One region of the Paenibacillus sp. VTT E-133280 genome, then DNA from elsewhere that is predicted to be linked to it. Evidence: predicted binding sites of a transcription regulator. Region 1 holds the regulator's gene; each other region holds the start of a gene.
What was found. The regulator Rex, encoded in region 1, represses fermentation and respiration genes when NADH is low (regulators of the CRP and FNR family bind a similar motif). The targets are predictions, from matches to a motif close to TTGTGAAATATTTCACAA.
Positions count from the first base shown of each region.

Region 2: the regulator Rex is predicted to act here: its motif matches at 1,477-1,494, upstream of adhE (bifunctional acetaldehyde-CoA/alcohol dehydrogenase).
Region 3: the regulator Rex is predicted to act here: its motif matches at 4,639-4,656, upstream of CA600_RS09205 (FAD:protein FMN transferase).

Region 1 is NZ_NFUX01000052.1:4,718-11,205, forward strand. Features, by position in the region: gene dinG (ATP-dependent DNA helicase DinG) at 36-2,897, shown strand; gene CA600_RS20810 (redox-sensing transcriptional repressor Rex) at 3,029-3,682, shown strand; gene CA600_RS20815 (amidohydrolase) at 3,669-4,970, shown strand; gene CA600_RS20820 (cell wall elongation regulator TseB-like domain-containing protein) at 5,140-5,658, shown strand; gene CA600_RS20825 (hypothetical protein) at 6,064-6,488, shown strand, end outside.
Region 2 is NZ_NFUX01000071.1:11,365-17,852, forward strand. Features, by position in the region: gene adhE (bifunctional acetaldehyde-CoA/alcohol dehydrogenase) at 1-1,402, opposite strand, end outside; gene CA600_RS24855 (ABC transporter substrate-binding protein) at 1,804-3,267, opposite strand; gene CA600_RS24860 (carbohydrate ABC transporter permease) at 3,400-4,272, opposite strand; gene CA600_RS24865 (carbohydrate ABC transporter permease) at 4,274-5,194, opposite strand; gene CA600_RS24870 (response regulator) at 5,312-6,488, opposite strand, start outside.
Region 3 is NZ_NFUX01000015.1:16,082-22,569, forward strand. Features, by position in the region: gene CA600_RS09180 (anti-sigma factor) at 1-487, shown strand, start outside; gene CA600_RS09185 (metallophosphoesterase family protein) at 613-1,119, shown strand; gene CA600_RS09190 (GNAT family N-acetyltransferase) at 1,220-1,684, shown strand; gene CA600_RS09195 (HAD family hydrolase) at 1,721-2,431, shown strand; gene CA600_RS09200 (RCC1 domain-containing protein) at 2,504-3,355, opposite strand; gene CA600_RS09205 (FAD:protein FMN transferase) at 3,509-4,615, opposite strand; gene CA600_RS09210 (glycosyltransferase family 2 protein) at 4,797-5,729, opposite strand; gene CA600_RS09215 (DsbA family oxidoreductase) at 6,002-6,488, shown strand, end outside.

The DNA of each region.
Region 1 (6,488 bases):
ATTAAGAGTCTCAATTGAAAGGGAATAGAATTATAATGAAATTTGCCGTGCTTGATTTTGAAACAACGGGAACCCAATCCGTGGGTGAAATCATCCAGGTTGGCCTTGCAATTATAGAAGAAGACCGGTCCATCTCCCGGGTATATGGTTCCTACGTCAAGCCCGGAACGCCGATACCTCCTTTTATAACTGGTCTAACGGGGATTACCGACGATGATGTAAAGGATGCACCTGAGCTGGATGAGATGATGATGGAGCTTGTTCCACTCTTGGATGATGTTGTGCTTGTAGGGCATAATGTCGCATTCGACTTCCATTTTTTGCAAAATGCTTTAGACCGATGTGGGTATTTACCATTTCAAGGACGGATTTTAGATACGATTGATTTTCTGAAAATCTGCTTTCCTTCCCTCACATCCTATCAACTAGGATCAGTTAGTGCACATTTTGGTGTGACGCATGAGCGTCCGCATCAGGCAGACAGTGATGCACTCGCAACTGCTCTTGTATTGCTGAAATGTCTGGAGGAGCTCTACGATTTGCCTTTGCTGACGATCCAGAGACTCTGTGAGCTGTTTACGGAAGAGGATAGTGATCTTGGTTGGTATTTCGATGGTCTGCTGCGTGAACGGGAAGCGGAGACGCTTCAGCCCGAAGGTGATCTGACTTTTTATCGTCAATTAGCGCTTGCTGTAGGAGACTGGAACGAATTAGCTCCACCTCGAGACGAGCATGCTGAGAATCCGCTACAGAATTTATCTTTTACAGATTATATGGATGAAGTAACGAAACGACTTAAAGAAACTTTGCCGCAGTATGAAAGCCGAGAAGCTCAGGATATTATGATCAATGAGGTGATGACGGCACTTGCCGAAGACAAACATCTATTGATCGAAGCAGGGACAGGAACCGGCAAATCACTTGGTTATTTGTTGCCTGCCATATACCAAAGCGTTCGCACGAATGAAAAAGTTATGGTCAGCACTCATACTATTAATCTGCAGGATCAATTGCGTGAGCGGGATATTCCTTTATTAACACAGGTAGTTCCATTTCCATTTAAAGCTGCAATTTTTAAGGGCAGAGGGCATTATTTGTGTCTTCGTAAGTTCGAACATAAAATTAATAAAAAAGACTTTGTCAGTCCGAGGGAAGATGCGCTTACTGCGGCTCAGATGATCGTTTGGCTGACGCAAAGCGAATCAGGAGATGACGAAGAGCTCAACTTAAGCGGTCGTGGAGGAGATTTCTGGGAGACGGTGGCTAGCGATACCGATTCTTGTCTGGGGCGCTCCTGTCCTTGGTTCCGTAAGTGTTATTACCATCGGGCAAAGCATGAAGCTGGTATTGCAGACGTAGTCATTACGAACCACTCTAAGCTTTTCGCAGATGTTAAGGCTGGGCACCAGCTACTTCCGGCTTATGAACATCTTGTAATTGATGAGGCCCATCATCTGGAGGACGTGGCTGGCAAGCATTTAGGCATGCATATGAAGCATTTCACGGTGGCACATACACTATCGCGTCTTTATAAGGATAGTCGAAATGGCCAACTTCCTACGCTTCGCCAAATGCTTCAGTCATCAGGCAGTGAGGAAGCTTCTGAATGGAGCGGAGTGATCGATAGAATCTATCCGGACCTGCTTACCATAAAAGAAACCTGGGATCTGCTTAGTGATAAACTATTCAGCCTCTTGCCGGAACGCAGCGATGCAGCAGCGGGAGAAGCTGGCCAGTTAGTCATGCGGCTACTTCCTACCCGTAAACCGAAAGATTGGGATGAATTGGTTGCTTTAGAGAATACTATGAATCTGACATTAAGCGAAATTATCCGTAAAGGTGATAAAATGCTTAATGAAATGCGAGATCAAGAAGGTCAATCTTCCTCAGATAGTCTAGTTACCGATATTAGCGGCTTATTTAAGGATTTAGCTTCAATACGTGAGCAAGTACGGTTTTTTATGGGATTAAACGATGAGAATGTAGTATATTGGCTGGAGGCGAATGGAAATTATCGCAGTAAATCGCTACAGCTGTATGCCGTTCCTGTTGATGTCAGTACTCAGCTTAAGGAGCTGTTTTTCGACAAGAAGAAAAGTATCGTGCTAACTTCGGCGACACTCTCTGTTGATAAATCGTTCCAGTTTATGATTGATAATCTCGGACTTAATGAAGCTGCGGAAGAGGGGCGTCTGATGACATCACTCCTGCCTTCTCCTTTTAAGTATCGGGAGCAGGCGCTGTTAGTTATTCCACGGGATTTCCCTAGTGTGAAGGGCAGTGTGGGCGATGCCCGATTTGTTGATACACTCGTACAATCACTAGCAGAAGCAGCGACTACAACACGCGGGCGGATGCTTGTCCTGTTTACTTCTTACAAGATGCTACGCCAGGTTTACGATCCTTTGAAAGAGGCTCTAGCCTCACAAGAGATCACGGTGCTGGGTCAAGGCGTGGAGGGGGGCAGCCGTAGCAAGCTGATCCGCCGTTTTCAGGACAGTGCAGCCTCTGTACTGTTAGGAACAAGCAGTTTTTGGGAGGGTGTTGATATTCCGGGTGAAGCATTAACATGCTTGGCCATCGTGAGGCTCCCGTTTCAACCGCCAAACCATCCCCTAGCGGAAGCGAAGTCTGAGTTATTACAAGCCCAGAAAAAGAATCCGTTCATGAAGTTGTCTGTTCCTCAGGCGGTTATTCGCTTTAAGCAAGGATTTGGAAGGCTGGTGCGGACAGCGCAAGATCGGGGTATTGTTATTGTGTATGACACCAGGGTGATCGAATCTCACTATGGGAAATATTTCCTCTATTCGTTGCCTGGCCCAAAAATGGAGCATATGCTTACGGATCAAATGGTTCCTCGTATAGCGGAGTGGTTGGAAGACGGAGGCGTTTCTTAAAAAGAACGTCATCGATCATATTAATCACTCTACAATGAAGGGCGGTATAAGAATACCGCTCTTCATTGAGACGAGGTACACGAATTAGTATAAGGTTAGTAAAGAATATTACTTACATTAGGAGGTAAATTATGAAATCGGAAAAAATATCAGAAGCCGTTGTTCGCAGACTTCCTGTGTACTTACGTTTCCTAAATGATCTACAGAAACGTGAAATATTAACCGTTTCCTCTCAAGAGCTAGGACAGAAACTTGATTTGAATCCCGCTCAAATTCGCAAAGATTTAGCTTATTTTGGAGATTTCGGCAGAAAAGGTATCGGGTATGACGTAACTTATCTTATTGAGAAAATCCGTCATATTCTGAAGCTGGATCAACAACTGAATGTGGCTTTAGTGGGTGCCGGTAACCTTGGACATGCATTATCTAATTATAATGCTTATTTGAAAGATACTATGAAGATTACCGCTATATTTGATTCCTATGCGCCTAAGGTAGGGCGGAAAATCAACTCACTTACCGTTCAACCGATGGAGGAGCTTGGTCAGACGGTTCGTGAGCAAGGTATTCGAATTGGGATAATTACAGTACCTGATTCAGAAGCGCAGAATGTAGCGGATATTCTCATTGAGTCTGGCATTGAGGCGATTTTAAATTTTGCACCAGTGATTCTAAAAACACCATCGAATATCCGGGTTCATGCTGCTGATTTTACAACAGATTTGCAAAGCCTTGCTTATTATTTGAAGGATGGAAAGGAAGAAAGCAGAAATGAAGAGCAATAAAACGATTATCAAGGGCGGGCGTTTTCTTACTCCGGGAACGGATGAGCCGGTTCTTAGTGGATATATGACTATTGAAGATGATTTGATCACTTACATAGGAAAAGAAGAGCCTTTAATAGAAGACGATGTGCAAGTTGTTGATGGCAGTCGTCTGTTGTTTATGCCAGGTCTGGTAAACACGCATGGCCATGCCGCAATGTCATTGCTTCGTGGTTATGGAGATGACTTAGCGCTTCAGGTGTGGCTTCAGGAGAAGATGTGGCCGATGGAAGAGAAGTTCACCGGAGAAGATGTATACTGGGGAACCTCCTTGTCTGTACTTGAAATGCTGAAAGGTGGCACTACAACCTTCCTGGATATGTATGATCATATGGACCGAGTAGCGGAGGTCGTCGAATTATCAGGTATTCGTTCCGTACTAATGAGAGGCGTAATCGGTCTATGTCCAGAAGAAGTACAAAATCAGAAGCTTGCGGAAGCGGTTTCTTTTGCGCGTAACTGGCATGGTAAGGCTGAAGGTAGAATTACGACAATGATCTCGCCACATGCCCCATATACATGCCCACCAGACTTCTTTGTTAAGTTTGTGCAGGCGGCTCATGATTTGAATTTACCGATGCATACCCATATGTCCGAAACGAAACGCGAAGTGGAGCAGAATGTGGTGGATTACGGACTGCGGCCAGTAGCGCATTTAGAGAAGCTTGGAATGTTCACACGTCCGTCTATAATCGCTCATGGTGTTCATTTGAATGATGAAGAGATCGAGATACTGGCTCGTCATGATGTAGGTGTATCCCATAACCCTGGAAGCAATCTTAAGCTGGCTAGTGGAGTTGCTCGAGTTACGGATCTTCTAAAGGCCGGAGTGAAGGTGTCACTGGGTACAGATGGAGCGGCAAGTAATAATAATTTGGATATGTTTGAAGAAATGCGTCTTGCAGCACTCATCCATAAAGGTGTAAGTGGTGATCCTACGGCTGTTCCGGCTCCGGAAGCTCTACGTATGGCTACGGAGTATGGCGCGAAGTCTATCTTTTTAAATGATGTGGGTAGACTCGCTGTAGGTATGAAAGCTGACTTTATTGCTATTGATATAGACCAGCCGCATTTGCTCCCACACACAGATCTGTTGTCTCACGCTGTTTATTCTGCCAGTGCCAAGGATGTTGAGCATGTATGGGTGAATGGTAAACAGGTTGTTAAACATGGACAATGTGTAACGCTAGATGAGGAAGCCATCCGTCGTAAGGCGCAAGAAGCCTTTGATGGACTGCTTAAACGATAGTCTAAGATCATAACAAATAACTGAAAGGCTGTGACTTTCTGCTATTGCAAAGTTACAGCCTTTTGTGTTTCTGATCATTAGATCATTGAACGAGATATGAAACTTTGGATAAACACACGGGTGTGTTATATAATCAAAAAAGATATATTACTAGAAAGGGAGCTGTACCTTGAAGAAAAGGAAAAAATGGATCCTCCTGGGGTCAGTTCTGATTCTGCTCCTTCTGTTCGGACTCATCCAGTTCTATGCTTATATTATGAAAGATCAATGGAACGAGCGAGATATCGCTAAGGATGTCGCCAAAACCAGCGCGGGTCTAACAGAGGTAACTAAAGCACAGAAATCCGTGTGGGATGAAAATGCAGTCTACTGGGTCTTAACAGGGAAGAATGAATCCGGGACCGAGTTGATGGTTTGGGTACGCTTTACTGTAGATGGGAAGTTTGCCGAAGGCGCCGACGCAGTATTCGCCGAGGAACTAAGTAAAGGGACCTCTGAAGAAAAAATGCGTAGTCTTATAAAAGCCGATCTCCCGGATATTAGCATTGAACGGTTGTTACCGGGGGTGTATAACGGAGAGTATGCTTGGCAGCTTTTTTATAAACAAAGCGGTCGGTATTATTATCAATTTTATCGGTTCTCAGATGGGGCTCGAATGGGTGAAGGATACAGTTTACCTAGCCGCTAAGTTAAACAAAATTACTTTAGGAGAAACAAGCGGACTATTTATGGTTCGCTTGTTTTTATATAAAATATTAGATTGATACACTAAAAGTATACGTAATGTGATATACTATAAGAGTAGTTTTTATATATTGTCGTCAAAGCCGCATACGAAAATAGGCCTGTTAATTAGAGATAAAGGCCTGTTTTTGTCGAAATAAATCAATATTTTTGATGAAATGGAAATATTTTAAAAATAAAATTTTAAATATATTCACACTTTTTATCATTTTCGTATATACACCTGTGATATACTACTGTTTGTAATTAGAAGAGTAGTAGTAGAACGTTAGGCTCTGATGAGCATTAACGGCTGTGATTTTGGATCATCCTGTTTATCGTTTTGTCATCTTTGAGAGGAGGACGTTTCTTGAAATTACGTCTTGTACCTGTACTGATAACGTCTCTACTGTCCGCTACGCTATTATTCGGAGGATTCTTTTTATATCGTCAGTTTGCTTTACAGGAACCACTCCAAAAGATAGTGTCAGGCTATGAAGGAGTGAATACTTCACATATTAGTATTAACCGTGATGAGGTCACTTTGAAACTTGAATTACAGCCGGGCACGAATTTACGTGATCTGGTATCGTATGTTTCCAAAGAAGGAAAATCAGTGATTGAGGGACGTAAACTTAAACTGGATGTGGAGCAAAACTCCAGTGAATTATTGGATAATTACTGGGATAAAGCGTTGTTCTCTGTAGCTGAAGCGATGGAGAGCCGTAAATATACTCTTATACCTGCTGAACTTGATAGATTGAAAGAGCAGAATACCGACTATAAAGATGTGAT
Region 2 (6,488 bases), on a different contig from region 1:
TGTCAGGTACTTTAAACCATTGCATATTCACGGTACGACGATTCACCCTTTTCACGTTGATCAAATTGATTGCTGTAACGTTTTGCGACACGGAGTTACGACCATAAGATCCGCAGCCCAGAGTCAATGAAGGGATATTAGTGTTATAGATATCGCCGATCGCACCATGTGTGGAAGGCGAGTTAACGAGAATACGTCCTGTTTGCAGACGGTTAGAGAACTTCATGATTACTTCTTCATTGTTGGAGTGGATAGCCGAGCTGTGGCCCATACCGCCAAATTCAACAATTTGAGCTGCGCGTTCGATACCTTGATCTGCATTCTTAACTTTGTAGCAAGCAAGAACCGGGCTTAATTTTTCAGCGGACAGTGGATATTTAGTGCCTACTCCTTCAAGTTCTGCTACCAGAATCTTTGTGCCGGCAGGGACTTGAATGCCACACATTTCAGCAATTTTCACTGCGGATTGACCTACGATTGCTGGGTTAACCGCACATTTATCTACGTTCATTGCTCCACTAGTCAGTTTGGCAGCTTCTTCTTTATTCACAAAGTAGCAGCCATTAGCAATCATTTTTTTCTTCACTTGATCGAAGATTGGTTCTTCGATAATAACAGCTTGCTCGGAAGCACAGATCATACCATTATCAAATGTCTTAGAAAGAATGATGTCCGTTACGGCTTGATCAATATCCGCGCTCTTTTCAATGAAAGCAGGTACGTTACCAGGGCCTACGCCAAGTGCTGGTTTACCACAGCTGTAAGCTGCTTTTACCATTGCAGAACCACCAGTTGCCAAGATAAGAGCAACGTCTGGGTTGTTCATCAATGCGTTTGTCTTGTCCATTGTTGGCATTTCAATCCATTGGATACAGTTCTCAGGAGCGCCAGCTTTCACGGCAGCATCATGAAGAATTTTGGCTGCGGCTGCACTACACTCTTGCGCAGAAGGGTGGAAACCGAATATAATAGGGTTCCGTGTCTTAATCGAAATCAACGCTTTAAACATCGTGGTGGATGTAGGGTTGGTTACCGGTGTGATACCCATAACAATTCCGACGGGTTCAGCAATTTTTTGGAAGCTATCATAAGCGTTGTCTTCAATAACGCCTACTGTTTTATCGTATTTAATTCCGTGCCAGATATATTCAGTTGAGAAGATGTTCTTCGTAATTTTGTCTTCGTATACGCCGCGTCCAGTTTCTTCTACGGCCAATTTTGCGAGGTACATATGTTTGTCGAGTCCAGCCAACGCCATTGCATGAACGATTGTGTCAACTTGCTCTTGGTCTAGCGCCATGAACGCCTCATGCGCTTTTTTTGCTTTATCCACTAAATTCTGAATATACTCTTCAGCGGTAACTTGTTTAACTTGGGCGGCGACTTCGTTCTTAACTGCCATCTCCCTCGTCCTCCTGTCAATTTTTAGTTGTTTTTCTCTACACATTTATCTTATCACATGATTTCTACCTTGTATAGTGAAATCTTTCACAAAGTATAAAGTTTTTTTGATTTGTTTTCAAAGCGCTTTCATTCGATCATATTATAGTCTTTTTACCATATTTTATGTTATAAAACCCTTTAAATCTTAGATTTATACTTTAATAAGCAAAATTTTAGCTCCTTTTTATTCCATATATCTAAAATCAGTACTCAAAAATGAATTCTCTTCATCACAGTCCCTTACGATTTTCCTTCACCGAAATAATTTCCAATTGATTATCACTATTTCTGAAGATTTATAAATTTATAAATCTTCAGAACAAAAAAACCGACCCCAAAGGGGCCGGTTTTTGCATTAGACTATTCCGCTTTAATCGTATCAAAGAATTTCTCTTGCACTGTTTTAGCTGCTGCTTCTAGCTGGCTCTTGGAATCCGTTCCTTTTTTGGAGAACAGCTCTTGAATAACATTGGACATAGTTGCGTAATAGTCCTGTGTGTTGTATTGAGCTTCAGGTTTACCATCCAAAAGTCCCATAATATCAGGGCTATATTGGTATACATTTGTGTACTTGTCATAAACCGCTTTGGTCTTCTTACCAAACTCAGAATCTGCTGAGTAATAATCTAAGAGTGGCGGGATAAAGTATTTGCCATCAGCTGTACGTTGTTGAAGAACTGCATCCAGGGCTTCCAAACCTTTATCAGAGAAGTAATCAAATGTGATATAACGGAATGCCATTTCTTGCTCATCTGGTGTTGCATTCGGATTAATAACGAGGTAATCACCACCAAGTACCCCGGTGTGCTTACCGCCTTTTTCCATAGCAGGCATTGGATATGTGAGCACATCCTCAGGTTTCAGTCCGCCTTGATTCAGTGCTTGCTCGATTACGCCATCGGATCCAGCCATTACCATAGCTGTACGACTTTGTTGGAATGCGCCTACAGCATCGCCCCAGCCAAGTGCCCAGTCCTGAGGAATCGCGTTAGCTTCCCATCTAAGTTTTTTGTAGAAATCCAGTGCTTTAACACCAGCGTCGGAATTAAATGTAGCTACAACCTTGCCGCCTTCAACCTTTTGAATTTCACCGCCAGCTTCGAACAGGAAGTTGGTCCAGTTCCAGCCTGCTTCGTTACCTTTACCCATTGGAGCAATACCGGAAATGCCTTTTTTGACATCAGCTACGCCTTTAGCCGTATTCAGCATATCATCCCAAGTCCAATCCATTGGTGGGACTGCAACGCCTTTTTCATCCAGCATTTTTTTGTTGATCATAGTAGTTGTTACATAACCTTTTTGAGTTACGCCGAAAACTTTACCATCAATGATGAATTGATTTTGCAGTACTGGGTTAATTTGATCCTTAAATTCATATTTGTTCCAAAGATCCGTAATGTCAGCAACCCAGCCCTTTTCCACCAGGAATTTAGCTTCTGTAGCGTAGGTGTTAAAGAAGGTTGGTGCTTCATTCGCAGCCATTTTAATTCCGATTTCACTTACATTGTACTGCCAGTCATCTTTAACAATTTCAACATTAGGATATTCAGCTTGGAAACGCTTAATCTTGTCATCTTCTTGCGCTCTCACTTCAGTCAAGTCAGGTGTTGGATAGTGGATCTTGATCGTCACTTTTCTTTGAGTAATGTCCTCCACTGGCGCATCCGTAGCAGTTGCTGTATTATCCGTTACCGCATTTGTTGGCGCAGTAGATGCTTCCCCGCCTTTGTTCCCCGCTGTGTTTCCGTTATTGTTGCCGCTGCAAGCAGATAGCAACGATCCGGCTACAAGTACGCTTAGTAGAACGCTAGAGTACTTACGCATTGAAACTCCCCTTTTCAATTCATAATTATCTTACCTATCGATCATAAATTAGAAACCGTTTACAAACGAGGTGCATTTTTATTCCTTTCATGTGCATGTTTACGATCCATGGGTAAATTCGTCGATAATTGCTTATCCTTTCACGGCCGACAAAGCAACCCCACGCATAATGAATTTCTGGAAAATCAAGAAGACAAGGATTGGAGGCAAGGATACTATAAACAGGATTGCAAACTTAATATTAGTATTGAGTGCCTTCACATTAATAACGTATTTATAAATGGCTGTCGCAAGCGTATATTTCTCTTCACTGTGCATAACCAAAGATGGCCAGAACCAGTCGTTCCATGCAGTAGAAAAGATAAAGATTGCTAATGTAGCAAAAATCGGAACGGATAGTGGCACGGCAATGGAGAAAAAGCTTCTCGGCTCAGAGGCCCCATCAATTCGTGCTGCTTCAAAGATTTCTGGATGAATCCCGTCAAAAAAGTTCTTTAACAATAGAAAGTAGAAAGTGTTCGCTCCCGCTGGCAACCAAAAGGCCGCGTACTGATTTAGCAATCCAAGCTCCTTCAGATTGACAAAGTTCGGAATCATGTAACTGGTCGCCGGAATAAATAATGTCATCAGAAAGAAGAAATAAATCGCTCTTTTGTAAGGAACATTCATACGAGAAATACTAAAAGCTGACATTCCCAATACGACAAGCGTCACGACCATATTCCCTAAAAAGATATAAATGGTGTTTCTAAGGAACATGGGTAGATCAATGTAATTCATCGCGTCTTTAAGATTACTGAAGTGCCATTCCTGAGGGAAAAAATGCGGCGGGAATGAATTCACTTCTTGATTCGACTTCAACCCGTTGAATAACGTCATACAAATCGGGTACAGCATGCTAAAAACCATAACCAAAATGACTACGCACATCAAACCATAAACGATCTTATTACTTGTTTTTTTCAAATCGTGTTCTGAAAGAATTCCTCTATCTGCGCTCTTCATCTTAGTAGTCCTCCTTGTTAAGCTTGAACTGTAAAATGCCCAAACCACCCAGGACAATGAACATTAACATGCCAAGCGCAGTAGCTGTTCCATAATCGAGTCTTGTAAAAGCATATTTTACGATCAACAGCGCATAGGTAAGCGTAGTGTTATTCGGCCCACCATCAAGCAGTGCCATCTGTGACTGATACCCTTGTGAAGTACCAATAACTTGTAGTATTAGCATCAAAAAGATTAAATTACGGAGTGAAGGCAAGGTGATGTACTTTATACGTGCCCACACACCAGCTCCATCAATTTCAGCGGCTTCATACCAATCTCTTGGAATACTAAGTACAGCAGCCAAGTATATTAGCATCCCTGATCCGAACTGCTGCCATGTCTCCATAAACACAAGAGAAATCATCGACCATCTTGTATCTGTTAAAAAGGCAACCTGGTCCACACCCAACGTGCCTAGTAATGCATTCATTGGGCCGACCGGATCATAAAGCCATCTCCATAGTCCATAGAGAACCACACCAGGCATTACGAAAGGAAGGTAAGCCGCTACACGTACAAAGCCCCCAAACTTTCTCAGCTCTGAGATCATGATGGCAAAAGCAATCGGAACCCAGAATCCAATAATAAGACATAGGAACATATAATACCCAGTGTTCTTTAATGCGGTCAGGACATCTGGATCACTAAGTGCTCTACTGTAGTTCTCAAAGCCTACGAAGCTGTTTCCTTTAACAAAATCAACATGGTAGAAGCTGTACAGTAAGCCTTTAAAAATTGGAACCCATAAGAACATTATAAAAATAATAATGGCAGGTACGAGGAACATATATCCCCAAAAGTTTTTCTTCCAGCGGTTTTGCTTGTACGGTGTCCCCTTCAGCGTCGCCGGGTTTTCGGTTACTACTGCGGTTTGATTCATCAGGCTCCCTCATTCCATTGTTCTTTCAGCATTTTTCGCAAAATGCTTCCTACCTTAAATTGTAGGAAATGAGGGTTGTACTGAACATGTCTATATCTACCGAAGTCATGAGTGTTTTTACTTCTTCAATTCGCTTGGACTAATTCCATAATATTTCTTGAAAATTTTACTAAAATGTTCCGGCGATTCATAACCCACACGTTCCGCAATTTCGTATCTGCGAAGATCGGTATTCAAAATCATTTCCCGGCTTTCTTCCATCCGGAGCTTGATTACATATTCCCACAGGTTATAACCTGTATTTTTCTTAAACAGGTAGCTCAAATAATTGGGGCTAACATGATTCTTCTTAGCCACATCGTGAATAGTAAGTCCTTTTTGAGCATAGTTCTCGTCAATATATTCTTTTGCTTTTTGTACGATCAGATTGCTATGAGTATGTAGTTCTTCTACAGAAGGATCACTCGTGTAGCTGTTCCAGTTGAAATCCCCATAATAGAACACGTAATGGTCACTATGCTCATTATTCCAGAGAATTGCATTAGAGGCCTGACGGTTCAAAACGGCCATAAACGAAAGCCCCTTTAAAATCTGGCTAATGCCAATGACCACATTCAGATGTAAATATTTATGGATATTAAAATGAAGACTACGACCAAGTATATCTAGCCTGTTGATTTGACCGGCAGAAGAATCCTCATAGCTTTTTTCATCCCATTGGATAATGATCGTAATTTCTCCATCCGGCGCATAAAAGGCTATCGAGTTCCATTCCTGATCCATTAATTCTTTGGCAATGTTCAGCGCAGCATAACAAAGAAGCCGTCTGTCCCGCAAAGTATACTGCTTATTCTGGTTCACTCCAGTTAGTGGTACCTTAAGTTTTAAGACGGAAAAATACGGCCCTTGTAGCTTCAGGTTATCCAGCTTCTGCAGGTTATCTGCCTCAGCTAGTACAACCCCAGGGTCAATGAGCAATTCGTTCAAGAACTTACTATATTCCGGCAGCGGCTCTTCCAGTCGAAAGCTTTCGTTAATTCCAGACATAAAGACATCTAGTTCTGGTGAGGGCTTCCCCATCTTAAGGAGCACATTTCGGACCGAATCCAAAAATTGCTCACTATTTAAAGGTTTGATTAAATAGTCCTTTGCCCCGAGCCTAACGGCCATTTGAGCATATTGAAACGTTTCATGAGCAGAAATCACGATGGTCTGTACCCATGGTTTGGCCAGTTTTGCATGCTGCATCAGATCAATTCCACTCATCGCACCCATCTGAATATCTGTAACGAGC
Region 3 (6,488 bases), on a different contig from region 1:
TGAGCTGTTGAAGAAGTTAGAGCCAAAGAATCTTCAGCCTTTGTGGTTTGCGGCAGATACAGGTCCACGAACACGACAGCCAGTAGTTAATGATCCATTAGGTTTTCCATATATGCCAATTTGGCATGCGGATGATATGAAAGTGACACAGGAATCGAGGGAGAAGCGAGGATGGTTCGGAGGGGTGACCAGCCGTTCGAGTATTTCTCCATCTGTTGAGTCATATGGGGAGGGTGAACTGCGTAATGCGAACTTCCTTAAGACGCTGCACTTGGTGCAGGAGTATAAATCCATCTCCAAAAGGGTGATTCCATTCATTGATCTGGATGACTCCATTAGATATATAGAGAAGAATGGAGTTAAGCTCTATGGAGCGGTTGTAACCGGTCCGGTGAAAGAACTGCTTAAACTGAAAGAAGAGAGATGGGTTAGCAACATGCATGTCGGGGAAGTAAGGTTATGGAATTGGCAGGATAGAGAGAACTAGCGGCGGAGTAAAGAAGTCACAGAACTTGCTTCTCGCTGAAGCAAATCGTACAATTATTTGAATATTAGATTTATGGATATATGTCATAACCAAGGTTGAGTATGATAGATTAGGAGCTGAGATCTATGAAAGTAGGAGTCGTATCTGATACACATATGTCAAGAATGGCTAAGTCTCTGCCTAAGGCACTGATTGCAGAGTTTCAACATGTGGATTTAATCTTGCATCTTGGTGATTGGGTGAGTATGGGAATCTATGATTTGCTGTCAGAACTAGCACCGGTAGAGGGGATTGCCGGAAATAATGATGGGGATGAGATCATTGCGCGTTTCGGAGAGCGCAAGATCATTACCCTTGAAGGAATCAGGATTGGCATGGTACATGGACATACGCCACATTCCCGTAAAGGAACGGATGGGAACGCACTGCTTGCTTTTGCGAATGATGAAGTGGACTGTATTCTCTTTGGTCATTCACATCAGCCCTTGCTAAGAGAGGAGAATGGTATCCTGCTATTTAATCCAGGTTCTCCTACAGATAAGCGGCGTGAGAAATTGTATTCTTTCGGAATTTTAGATATCGAAGCGGGTAAAGTTAGTGCCCGGCATGTGTTCTACGATTCAAAGGAATAAGGCTTGATTGTCCAAATCATTCGGCGTTCTCTCCATGGTGAACGGCTCGGTAACCCTTTACAATGAGGTTAAAACGGGCGAAGCCAGAAAGTGAGCGCTGATGATGAAGAATTATCGTATAGAACGAGTGGTTTGGGATGATTTAGAACGGCTTATCCCATTATTTGATGAGTATCGAGTATTTTATGGAGCAGCCTCAGATCAGGATGGTGCACGCGCCTTCTTAGCCGACAGACTAAAGCTGAATGAATCTGTGATCCTTATGGTGGTTGAGGGGGAAGGCGATGAGAAACGCGCGTGGGGCTTCACACAGCTCTATCCTTCTTTTTCATCGGTTACGATGGAGCGCCTCTGGATACTAAATGATTTGTTCGTTACTGCTGAAATCCGTGGGCAAGGGCTAGGAGCTATGCTACTGGAAAGTGCTAGAGATTATGCGGTCTCTACGAATACGAAGGGCTTATCCCTGACAACGATGACGGAGAATGTGGGGGCGCAGCGGTTATATGAAGCGCATGGCTACATTCGGGATGATGAATTTTTTACCTATAACCTTTTTTTCTAAAGCAGCTAGAGAGAAAGACGAGTAAGGGGCGTTAAAGTGGAAACAAGTCATAAGTTAGCAATCTTTTTTGACCTCGATGATACGTTGTATGATCATCTGGTACCATTTAAAGAAGCGGTAAGGGAAGTGCTCAGCCCAGATGAGAGTAGTCTGGACTTTGCGGAATTATTCTATAAAGTGAGACATCATAGCGATGTGTTGTGGCCGATGTATTTGCGCGGTGAGATTCCGCTTGAAGAGACGAGGGTGCGCCGGTTGGAGCTTGCTTTTGCCGAGTATGGTTTGCAGATTGATCGTGATCAAGCCACAGCGGTTCAAGCGGCATATATTGGACGTCAATATACGATTCAGATGATTGATGGCGTGCGTGAGCATCTTGAACGATTTATTGCGGACGGTCATAAGGTAGGCATTATTACGAATGGACCAAAGGATCATCAGATGAGTAAGATTCGTGGGCTAGGCTTAGATCAGATTATTCCCGAGGACATGATCTTTATTTCTGATGCTGTAGGTCTTGCTAAACCGGACCCGGAAATATTCATACACGTAAACCAAAAAACTGGTACTTTGGCGGACAATTCGCTTTATATAGGGGATACTTGGGCTAACGATGTAGTTGGAGCACTTGCGGCTGGATGGAAGGTTTGTTGGTTCAATCCGAGAGGAAGACAACCAGCTACGGATCATAAGCCTAGTTATATTTTTACTAATTATAAGGAATTTGGGGAGCTTCCTTTGGTGTGAGAGAACAAGTACTCCAAAGATATTAGAAAGCCATGCGAGAGAAATCTGCGCATGGCTTTCATTATTTTATAACTAATTTCCGGGGAGTTGGATGCCGCGCCACCTGCTTACGTCGCATTGACCCTGTTCGTGATTACCCACAGCAACCACGGTACCGTCCGATTTAAGACCGATGGTATGAGTGCAACCTGCCGCTACGGCCACCATATCGCGCCAGTCACTTATATTGCATTCGCCGTACTTATTCCAACCCACAGCAACCACGGTACCATCTGATTTAAGACCGATGGTATGATGACTGCCTGCCGCTATAGCCACAATACCATGCCAGCCGTTTACATTGCATTGGCCTTCATGATTTCGACCCGCAGCAATCAACGTACCGTCCGATTTAAGACCGACTGTATGAAGGTAACCCGCCGCTATAGCCATTATGTCATGCCAATCATTTACATTGCGTTGGCCATACCGATTATTACCCACAATTGTCACCGTGCTGTCCGATTTAAGACCGACTGTATGCCAATCACCAGCCGCAACTGCTACTATATCACGCCAGTCACTTACATTGCATTGGCCTTCATTATTTCGACCTATTGCAACCACGGTACCATCCGATTTAAGCCCGACGGTACGACGCCAACCCGCGGCAACCCTCACAATATTAGTCCAGTCGCTTACATCGCATTGGCCATATTTATTCCAACCCACAGCTGCCACCGTACCATCTGATTTAAGCCCGACGGTATGAGCATTACCGGTATGAGCATTACCCGCAGCAACCGCTATCATATCGCACCAGCTGCTTACATCGCATTGGCCATATTTATTATCACCCACAGCCGTCACCGTGCCGTCCGAATTAAGCAGGGCGGTATGACGATAACCCGCTGCTATGGAGGGTAGGGTTTTCACAAGGTTCATAAATTTCGCTCCTTAGTTGATGGTAGATGTGTACCATTGTAGGACAAATCCCCATTAAAACACAGTTCTTTCTTCTTCAAATCTTACGTGTGTCTATTAAAAAAGCTTGCTCCCTAGAAGCCAACTCGGCTCTAAGGGACAAGCTTTTTTCGTTTACTCTGCGAAGCTGTATGTTGGATCTGTAAGGTTCATTCTTTCTTTTATGCCTTTAGTAGCATAGATCTTGTTGTCGTCGGTAATAAAGAAAGCTTCAACACCTTCAGGTAAAGCTTCAAGATATTTCATACCCTCTTCAATTCCCATCAAGAATACCCCAGTAGATAAGGCATCTGCATCTGTTGCATTCGGGCTCATAATGGTAAGGCTTTTGAGACCGTTCTGTGAAGGATATCCTGTGCGTGGATCAAGGATATGATGGTAACGAACATTGTCCTGCATAAAATACCGTTCGTAAACACCAGAAGCATCGATGACCTCATCTGAGATTTTAATGGTTCCTAGCTGAGTACCACGGCTTTGATCTGGATCCTGCAATCCGATATTCCATTCCGTTCCGTTTGGCTTTTTACCGAGGGCAATAATACTGCTGCCTCCGAGGTTAATCATAGCGCTATTAAGACCTTGCTCTTTCAAATAATCAGCGATACGGTCTGCAGCATAACCTTTACCAATGCCGCCTAGATCTAACACCATATTTTCCTTCATTAGCTTTACAGTTTTCGCAGCTTCATCAATTTCAACGTCCTTGTAATTGGTTAGACTCTTGGCTTTATCAATATCTGCTTGGGGAGGAACTTTATCTCCGCCACTACCGATATTCCAAAGATCGATTAGCGGACCGATTGTAGGATCAAACAGCCCGTCCATTTCCTTTGCGTATTGTATGGATTGTTTAATTACATCCAGGGTTTCGTCAGAAACAACAACCGCTTCTTTTCCTGCTGCCTGATTGATTGCGTATGTCTCTCCACCTTCTTTGGTGCGGCTAAGCTCCATATCCATTCGCTCCAGCATGTGCTGGATATCGTCCATATTTTTCTGTTCTACAGTAGCACCAAACACTTTGATATTCACAACAGTGTCATAAATATAAAAGGTCTGAGAAAGAGATTTTTCCTCACCTTTTCCGGATGTTGTTGCGCTACCCGTAGTTCCCGCTGTCTTATCGTCCTTATCTTTAGTAATTAGCCAAGCGCCGACAGCTATGACGACGATGACGATTACAACGAGGATCAGCGTCGTTTTTTTGTTCTTGAACATATTCCACCATCCATAAAGTTAGTTTCTAAAACAAATCACATTATTTATATCATACCCCAGATAACAAGTTGATGGAAATCAAATTCATGACATATTAAGGGATAAGTCGGTCAGCATAACAAAAAAAGCCCCGTATCCTGATTCGGAGCAGCGCTGTAGATTTAGAATAAAACGATGCTATTTAATCAAGCATATATTCACTGTATTTGTTCTTGCGAGGGTTTAATACGAAGAGGATACCTTTGGCATATCCGCTAACGGCTTTGAAATTCCGTTTTAGGGTTGCTTTAACCGTCAGACAAGACAATGTCCAGATCAAGGCAGCATAATTCATTAATGGAGCTTTTCGCAAGTTGAGTAGATAGTAGTGATTAATGGCTGTAGCTTGTGCTACAACGCCCGCTTTATCGCGAGAGCCTGGCGACTCATGATGGATGATTTTCATGGCGGGATTAATCACAAGCTTGCCATAGCGGCTGGCTAAATGGGATAGATAAATATCCTCGGCTATGGAATAGCTTGTCATCCATGGATAGGGCTTAATATCACGCAGTGCCGAGCGCCGAAAGGACATATTGCAGCCGTGAAAAAAATCAGTTTCAAATACCTGCTTCTTCTCTCCCCAAAGGAATTGCGAGCCTGCAAACATACTTGCCGACAATCTGCCTGGTGACCCGGACATTTGTCCGGTTAGCATACCGAATAGCCTGCTTGGCATGCTGCTATGTATACCTTTGGCTACACCACCTACACCAACAATAGAGTCGTCGGCTGTATAAGTATCTAACAATCGTCGAATATATAAGGGGTCATTTAATTCTGCATCGTCATCTAAATGGAGCACGATTTCTGCATGGATCAGCCCTAGCGCTTCGTAACGGGAAAGCCAGAGACCAGGCTTAGTTTTGCGATGATAATGGAGTTCAGCCTGTGGTAATCCTTGTAGTATTTCAGAATAATAAGTTAATCTGTCTTTAGGGATCTCACCGTCGTCCATAATCCATAGCTCGATAGAGATATCTTTAAGATTTGTCTGCTTGCCAATGGACTCTATGCACACCGTAAGGTCATTGATTCGGTTGCGAGTAGGAATCACTATAGATAGATCATGCATATCTTAATCTCCCTTCAGGATTTCTTTTGTCCGCTCATCTGAATGCAGTTATCCGGCAAAATGTGGTTACCTTGATTCTATCGTTCCTGAAGAAGAGCGTATATACCACTTTCGTATACTTTTAGTGCAGCTCAGGTCTAAATGAAATTATTTTAATAAAAGTTAAGTTTGTGTTTTTCGGTTTTTAACTATATAATAGTAAGCGACGAATATTTAGTTATCAATCTTATTCAGCAGTTACAAATGAACAATAATATTAGGAGGTTTTTTTCATGAGAATAGATATTTGGTCCGATTATGCGTGTCCATTTTGTTATATTGGTAAAAGACGTTTGGAGAATGCGCTGAGTCAGTTCCCGAACAGAGATCAAGTAGAGGTGGTATTCCGTAGTTTTCAACTGGATCCACATGCAAAATTGAATGAGACTCAGAGTATTCATGAGATGCTGGCTTCCAAATACGGAATGACGATTGAAAAAGCAAAAGCAATGAACGCACAGCTGACTGAGCAAGCCCAAGATGTGGGATTGGATTTCCAATTCGATACGATGAAGCATACGAATACTTTTGATAGTCACCGCCTAAGTCACTTTGCAAGCTCCAAGGGAAAAGGGGCAGAAATGTCCGAACGTCTGCTACGTGCTTACTTTACGGATTCATTGAATCTTGGAGACCGCAGTGTACTTGCTACACTTGCTGCTGAGGTAGGGCTGGATGAGGCAGAAGTAACAGCAATGCTGGAGACGGATGCTTATACAG